DNA from 2 places in the Actinomadura monticuli genome. Region 2 is predicted to be linked to the other one. Evidence: riboswitches for the same ligand, from Rfam matches in the RefSeq annotation. Region 2 holds a riboswitch; the other holds the start of a gene.
The links. Region 2 has a riboswitch for glycine ahead of gcvP (aminomethyl-transferring glycine dehydrogenase). Riboswitches for the same ligand answer to the same signal wherever they lie in the genome.

Region 1: linked by a shared signal. The riboswitch ahead of gcvT (glycine cleavage system aminomethyltransferase GcvT) and the one ahead of gcvP (aminomethyl-transferring glycine dehydrogenase) in region 2 are both predicted to bind glycine.

The regions. Positions count from the first base shown of each region.
Region 1 covers NZ_JAXCEI010000005.1:501,906-505,675, reverse strand. Annotated here, with positions in the region: gene SM611_RS14250 (M50 family metallopeptidase) at 1-1,101, opposite strand, end outside; gene SM611_RS14245 (hypothetical protein) at 1,370-1,693, shown strand; glycine riboswitch at 1,744-1,839, shown strand; glycine riboswitch at 1,844-1,931, shown strand; gene gcvT (glycine cleavage system aminomethyltransferase GcvT) at 2,005-3,093, shown strand; gene gcvH (glycine cleavage system protein GcvH) at 3,207-3,596, shown strand; gene glyA (serine hydroxymethyltransferase) at 3,593-3,770, shown strand, end outside.
Region 2 covers NZ_JAXCEI010000021.1:41,800-45,569, reverse strand. Annotated here, with positions in the region: gene SM611_RS32900 (lysylphosphatidylglycerol synthase transmembrane domain-containing protein) at 1-1,302, opposite strand, end outside; glycine riboswitch at 1,586-1,680, shown strand; glycine riboswitch at 1,681-1,792, shown strand; gene gcvP (aminomethyl-transferring glycine dehydrogenase) at 1,852-3,770, shown strand, end outside.

The DNA.
Region 1 (3,770 bases), on a different contig from region 2:
CGGCAGCAGCGGGACGAGGTTGAACAGCCCGACCGCGAGGTTCAGCGAGCCGAGCAGCATCACGAAGAACGAGACCTTCTGCGCGGCGGTGTAGTCGCTGGACGCGGCGACCTCGCCGCCGATCCGGCTGACGCCGACGACGCCGACCGGGCCGTTCGGGTCGCGCTTCTCGTCGCCGAACGCCGCGTTCCAGACGCCGACCATCTTCTGCGGCATCCGCACCAGCGCCCCGGCGGTGCGCGCGGTCAGGTCGCCCATCGTGCTCGCGACCGCGCCCGGCCCCTGCCGCTCCATCGCCTGGATCGGCGTGATGCCGAGGAAGCCCACGTTCACGATCTTGTCGGGGTCGTCGAGGTCGTGCATCTGGTTGCGGATGATCGGGACGTTCAGCCGCACGTCCTGCCCGCCGCGCTGGACGGTCATCGGGACGGTCTTCCCGCCGTTGTCGCGGATCAGCACCCGCAGCTTCTCGTAGTCGCCGTCGATCTTCGTGCCGCCGAACGACACGATCCGGTCGCCCGCCTTGAGCCCGGCCTGCGCGGCGGGCGTCGGCGCCGCGTTCGCCGGGCACTGCGTCGTCTGCGACTGGCTCGCGGGCACCATGCACGGGAGGACCTCGCCGATCACCGGCTGGGACTGCTTGGTCCCGATGCCCATCAGCAGGATCGCGAAGAACATCACCGAGAGCAGCAGGTTCATCGCGGGCCCGCCGAACATGATGAGCAGCTTCTGCCACCACTTCTTGGCGTAGAAGACGCGGTCCTCGTCGCCGGGGCGGATCTCCTCCAGCGCGGCGCCGCGCGCCGACTCGATGAGGCCCTGCCACGGCCCGGTGCTGACCTGCCGGACCTGACCGGGGGCGTCGCCCTTGCGCGGCGGCAGCATCCCGATCATCCGGATGTAGCCGCCGAGCGGGATCCACTTGACGCCGTACTCGGTCTCGCCCTTGCGCCGGGACCACATCGTCGGCCCGAAACCGACCATGAACTGGGTCGTCCGCACCTTGAACAGCTTGGCGAACGAGAAGTGGCCGAGCTCGTGGAGCGCGATGGACACCAGCAGGCCGAAGAACAGGATCAGCATTCCTGCCAGGTAGACCATCCCGCTTGCCCTTCACGTCGCGCCCCCGCGCTCACCGCGGGTGATCTCCGGTAACCAACCAAAGAGTACGTGATCCGCCCGCATTCGGTTGAAGCCCGCAAGGAATCCCCGCAGCGCCCGCGGGCCGCCCCGCTTTGAGGTGGGCTGCTAAGGCGCGGCGCGGGCATTCACCCGCCGTTGACTATCCGCGCGGCGGGCCACATGCGCATCATGGGCCGTTCTCACCCCGTCATTGGAGGTACTCACCTTGAAGCGCGGACTTGTAGCGATGCTGGCCTTGACGCTCGCGCTCGGCGGATGCGGCGGCTCCGATGACGGCGGCACGGACTCGGGCGGGTCGGCGCCCTCCTCGCCGGGGGCCTCGGCGCCGTCCGGCACCTCGACCGCGAAGGGGATCACCGGCACGCCGACGCCGCCCGCGGAGTCGAAGGTGACCAAGAAGTTCAACGACTGCATGACCGACCAGGGCGTGCGGCTGCCGAGCCCGAACCCGTCGACGACGCCCGCCAAGAAGGACCTGGAGAAGATGAAGGCGGCGCTGAAGACGTGCATGCGGAAGCTGCAGCCGCCGGCGTCCTCCAACCCCGGGTGACGGCGGGTGGTCGGCGGGCAGGGGCGCTGCTAGATTGGCGGTTCAGCCGTTGATCCCGTGCGGGAGAGTCCCACGCAGCCGGTGTGGGACGCCGAAGGAGCAACTCCTCCCCGGAACCTCTCAGGCCCACGGACCGCACGGACCAGGCGACCTCTGGAAAGCGGGGACCCGGGTCCCCCGCCGAAGGTGAAAGCCCGCCCGGCAGGCGGGTGAAGCTCTCAGGCGCAGATGACAGAGGGGGAGGCACCGAGACGCCCGGTGCGCGAGTGGGACGATGGACCACATGCGCCCGTGACGAAGGAGCCGAACCCATGTCCGCCGATCCGAAGACCACCCCGCTGCACGACGTCCACCGGGACCTCGGCGCGAACATCGTCGACTTCGCCGGGTACCTGATGCCGCTGCGCTACAAGAGCGAGACGGCCGAGCACGAGGCCGTCCGCACCGGCGCCGGGCTGTTCGACCTGTCGCACATGGGGGAGATCTTCCTCTCCGGGCCCGGCGCGGGCGCCGCGCTGGACTACGCGCTGGTCGGGAACCTGTCGCCGATGCCGGTCGGCAAGGCCCGCTACACCATGATCTGCGGGCAGGACGGCGGCGTCCTCGACGACCTGATCGTCTACCGGCTCGCTGACGAGACGTGGATGGTGGTCGCGAACGCCGCCAACGCGGCCGTCGTCCGGGACGCGCTGACCGAGCGGGCCGCCGGCTTCGAGGCGGCCGTCGACGACCGGTCGGACGCGTACGCGCTGATCGCCCTCCAGGGCCCGCGCTCGCAGGAGATCCTGGAAGGGTTCACCGACGCCCCGGTGGCCGGCCTCAAGTACTACGCGATCCTCGCCGGGCGGGTCGCGGGCGCCGACGCGCTGGTCGCCCGCACCGGGTACACCGGCGAGGACGGTTTCGAGCTGTTCGTGGACGCCTCCGACGCCGTCCCGCTGTGGCGGGCGCTCGCCGCGGTGGACGGGGTCGTCCCCGCGGGCCTCGCGGCGCGCGACTCGCTGCGCCTCGAAGCGGGCATGCCGCTGTACGGCAACGAGCTGACCGCCGAGACGACGCCGTTCGAGGCGGGCCTCGGCCGCGTCGTGAAGCTGGACAAGCCGGGTGACTTCGTGGGCAGGACGGCCCTGGCGGCGCAGGCGCAGACCCCGCCGGGCCGTAGGCTCGTGGGACTGGTCGCGCGCGGGCGTCGCGCGCCCCGGAAGGGGTACCAGGTCGTCACGTCCGGCGGCACGCCGTGCGGGGTCGTGACGAGCGGCGCCCCGTCGCCCACACTGGGCAGGCCGATCGCCCTGGCCTACCTCGACAGCGGCGTCGAGGAGACGGACCTGGCCGTGGACGTCCGCGGCCGGCACGAGCCGGTGGACGTGGTCGGACTGCCGTTCTACAAGCGGTCCTAAAGAGCCCTAAGAGAAGGTTGTCCGGGGGTGTGGGGGTCGGCCCCCACCATCAATGAGAAGTTGTCGGGGGTGTGGGGGTCGGCCCGGCCCCCGCCATGACAGGAGAGAGAATCGTGAGCGTTCCGGAGCAGCTCCGCTACAGCGAAGAGCACGAGTGGGTGTCCGGCCTCGGCGGTGAGGACGGCATCGTCACCGTCGGCATCACCGCGCACGCCGCCGACGCGCTCGGCGAGATCGTCTACCTCGAGCTGCAGCCCTCGGAGGGCGACGCCGTCGAGGCGGGCGAGCCCTGCGGGGAGGTCGAGTCCACCAAGTCCGTCAGCGACCTCTACTCCCCCGTGAGCGGCGAGATCACCGCGATCAACGCCGCCGTGGTGGACGAGCCGAAGGTCATCAACGACGACCCGTACGGGGAGGGCTGGATCTTCAAGGTGCGGATCTCCGACGAGCCGGGCGACCTGCTCGACTCGGCGGCCTACGCGAAGCTGATCGAGGAAGCATGAGCCTCTACGACTCCCTCGCGACGGCCGATCCGGAGGTCGCCGAGGCCGTCGCCGCGGAGCTGCGCCGCCAGCAGACCACGCTGGAGATGATCGCGTCGGAGAACTTCGCGCCCGTCTCGGTGCTGGAGGCGCAGGGCTCCGTCCTGACCAACAAGTACGCCGAGGGCTACCCCG
Region 2 (3,770 bases):
GCGCAGCGCCAGGTCGCCCGCCGCGGTCTCCCCGGCGTGCAGGTCGGTGACGTAGGGGAGGCCGTCCTCGCCGATCAGCAGCGCGTCCTCCTGCAGCCGGCGGTGCGCGAGCCGGCCGCCCTGCATCGCCCGGAACTGCCGCCACACGTCGGTCAGCAGCTCGTCGGTGATCTCCGCGGCGGGCACGTCGCCGAGCCGCCGCCCCGGCACGTGCTCGTAGGCCAGCAGCGCCGCCTCCGTGCCGACCTCGCAGGTTCCGGTGAGCCGCGGCGTCCGGACGCCCGCCGCGTCCACCGCGTACGCCATCAGCGACTCCTGCTCCAGGGACCGGCGCAGCGACCGCAGCGTCCGCCCGGTCGTGGTGGCGCGCAGCCGCAGCAGCCGCCAGATCCGGTAGAGGAGCCCGGCGGTCTGCTGGTCGCGGTCCAGGACGCGGATCTCCAGGTCCCAGTCGCCGTGCGCGCCCCGCCCGGCGGGGACCCGGCCGCCCGCGGGACGCCCGGCGAGGACGACGCCGTAGCGGCGGCCGGCCTCGGCGTCGTCGGCGGGGTCGTCCAGCCGCGCGCCCCGCACGGGCCGCGGCCCGAGCCGCTCCAGGGCCGCGACGACCGCCGCCCCCGTCGGCCGCGGGTTCGGCGTCCCGACGGCGTACAGGGTGCCGTGGCCGATGGCGCGGCCGAGGAAGTAGGTGGCCGCGAGCGCGGCGACCGAGGCGTAGGACGCGGTGAGCCCGGTCAGCGCCGCCAGCCCGATCATGGTCCAGGTCGCGGCCTGCCAGCGGGAGCGCCCCGCCATCCCGACCGCGCTGACGAACGCGATCACCGGGGCGATGTCGGTGTGCACGGGCGCCGTCTCGGTGCCGCCCCAGATCAGCGAGTCCAGGACGCCGCCGGGCGCCGCCCGCACCACCAGGTCGTCCAGCCCCACCGTGACGCCGAACGCGATCACGGCGGCCAGCAGCGCGATCGCGACCCGGGTGCCGTCCTTGTGGAACAGCCGCTCGACGGCGAACGCGATCGGCACCGCCAGCACCCCGAAGCTCGACACGAGCGTCGCCAGCGTCAGCAGCAGCCGGGGCGCGTGCGCGGTGCCCTGCACGATGTCGGTCTGCAGCCCGTGCGTGGTCTGCTGCGCGATCGACACCAGCAGCATCACCGCGGCCAGCCCCACCAGCGACGCCGCGAACCTGATCGCGTCGGACGGCCGGCGGATCCGGTCCGGCTGGGCGGGCTCGTCGACGGGCACCCCGGCGGCGGTGGCGCCGTGCCGCGGGCGCGCCGCGCCGTCGTGGGTCCGTGTCACGCGGTACCGCCGCCCCGGCCATCCGTCATCGTGATCAGCGTCCCAGAACCGGTCGCGCGCCGTCGAGTGCCGTCCCGGCATCCGGCCCGTCGCGCGCGCACCTCGCAGCCCCATCTCCGCCCCCATGGCCCGAGGTCCGTCTTGTCCCAGGTGAGTGAGCACATCGTACCGGCCGGTACGGTTCCGGCGCCGGAAGGACGCCCCCGTGTCCGCTCCCGGCGGCGGGGGCCGGGACGATCGACCGGGCGGGTCATTGGGTAGGGTTTCGTCCAGGACATGCCGTCGACCCTGGGCGGGAGAGATCCCACGCCGCCAGCGTGGGACGCCGAAGGGGCAACCTCCCCGGAACCTCTCAGGCAAAAGGACCGCTCGGGCGAGGCACCTCTGGAAAGCAGGCGCCGGTCCCCGCACTCGGGGGGCGGCGGCTCACCGAAGGGGAAACCCCGCCGCGCGGGTGAAGCTCTCAGGTGCCGATGACAGAGGGGGAGACGCGCCGCCGGCCCGTGCCGGCGGCGGACCTGAGCGACCGCAGCTGCCAGGAGGCTCTCCATGACCGCCCAGTTCTTCGCCCCCGTGGCCGCGCCGCAGCATCCGCGCTCCGCGTTCGCCGACCGGCACATCGGCCCGGGCCCGGACGACCAGGCCCGGATGCTGGCCGCCATCGGCTACTCCGGCGCGGAGGCGCTGGTCGACGCCGCGGTCCCCGCCGCGATCCGCACGGCCCGCTCCCTGGACCTGCCGCCCGCGCTGAGCGAGACCGCCGCGCTGGACCGGCTCCGCGAACTGGCGTCCCGCAACACCGTGCTGACGTCCATGATCGGGCTCGGCTACCACGGGACGGTCACGCCGGGCGTGATCCTGCGGAACGTCCTGGAGAACCCCGGCTGGTACACCGCCTACACGCCCTACCAGCCGGAGATCTCGCAGGGCCGCCTGGAGGCCCTGCTCAACTTCCAGACGGTGGTCGCCGACCTGACGGGGCTGCCCGTCGCCAACGCGTCCATGCTGGACGAGGGGACCGCCGCCGCCGAGGCGATGGCCCTCGCCCACCGCGTGTCCAAGCGCAAGGAGCCGGGCACGTTCCTGGTCGACGCCGACGCCCTCCCGCAGACGATCGAGGTCGTCCGGACCCGCGCGATCCCGCTCGGCATCGAGGTGGTCACCGCCGACCTGTCCGCCGGACTGCCGGACGGCGACTTCTTCGGCGTGCTGCTGCAGTACCCGGGCGCGTCCGGGGCCGTCCGCGACCTGGAGCCGGTCATCGCGCAGGCGCACGAGCGCGGCGCCAAGGCGGTCGTGGCCGCCGACCTGCTCGCGCTGACGCTGCTGCGCCCGCCGGGCGAGTCCGGCGCCGACATCGCCGTCGGGTCCGCGCAGCGGTTCGGCGTCCCCTACGGGTTCGGCGGCCCGCACGCCGGCTACATGGCGGTCGGCGAGGGCATCCAGCGGCAGCTTCCCGGGCGCCTCGTCGGCGTGTCCGTCGACGCGGACGGCGCCACCGCCTACCGGCTGGCGCTGCAGACCCGCGAGCAGCACATCCGCCGCGAGAAGGCCACCAGCAACATCTGCACGGCCCAGGTGCTCCTCGCCGTGATGGCGAGCATGTACGCGGTCTACCACGGCCCCGAGGGCCTGGCCGCGATCGCGCAGCGCGCGCACCGCCGCGCCGCCGAGATCGCCGCGGGGCTGCGCGCCGCCGGCGTCGAGGTCGTGCACGGCTCGTTCTTCGACACCGTCCTCGCCCGTGTGCCCGGCCGCGCCGCCGAGGTCGTCGCCGCCGCCCGCGAGCGCGGGATCAACCTGCGCCCGGACGGCCCCGACCGGGTCGGGATCGCCTGCGACGAGACCACGCTGCCCGGGCACGTCGCCGCCGTCCTCGCGGCGTTCGGCGCGGCGGCCGCCGACGGCGCCGAGGAGGCGATCCCGGACGCGCTGCGCCGCGAGAGCCCCTACCTGACCCACCCGGTCTTCCACGCGCACCGCTCGGAGACCGCGATGCTGCGCTACCTGCGCCGCCTCCAGGACAAGGACATCGCGCTCGACCGCTCCATGATCCCGCTCGGCTCCTGCACGATGAAGCTGAACGCCACCGCCGAGATGGAGCCGGTCACCTGGCCGCAGTTCGCGGACCTGCACCCGTTCGCCCCGGTCGACCAGGCCGCCGGGTACGTCGAGCTGATCGGCGAGCTGGAGGCCGCGCTCGCCGAGATCACCGGGTACGCGAAGGTCTCCGTCCAGCCGAACGCGGGCTCGCAGGGCGAGCTGGCCGGCCTGCTCGCCATCCGCGGCTACCACGCCTCCCGCGGCGAGGCGCACCGCGACGTCTGCCTGATCCCCTCCTCCGCGCACGGCACGAACGCCGCCAGCGCCGTCATGGCGGGGATGCGGGTCGTCGTCGTGAAGTGCGACGAGGGCGGCAACGTCGCCCTGGACGACCTGCACGCGAAGATCGCGAAGCACGGCGACCG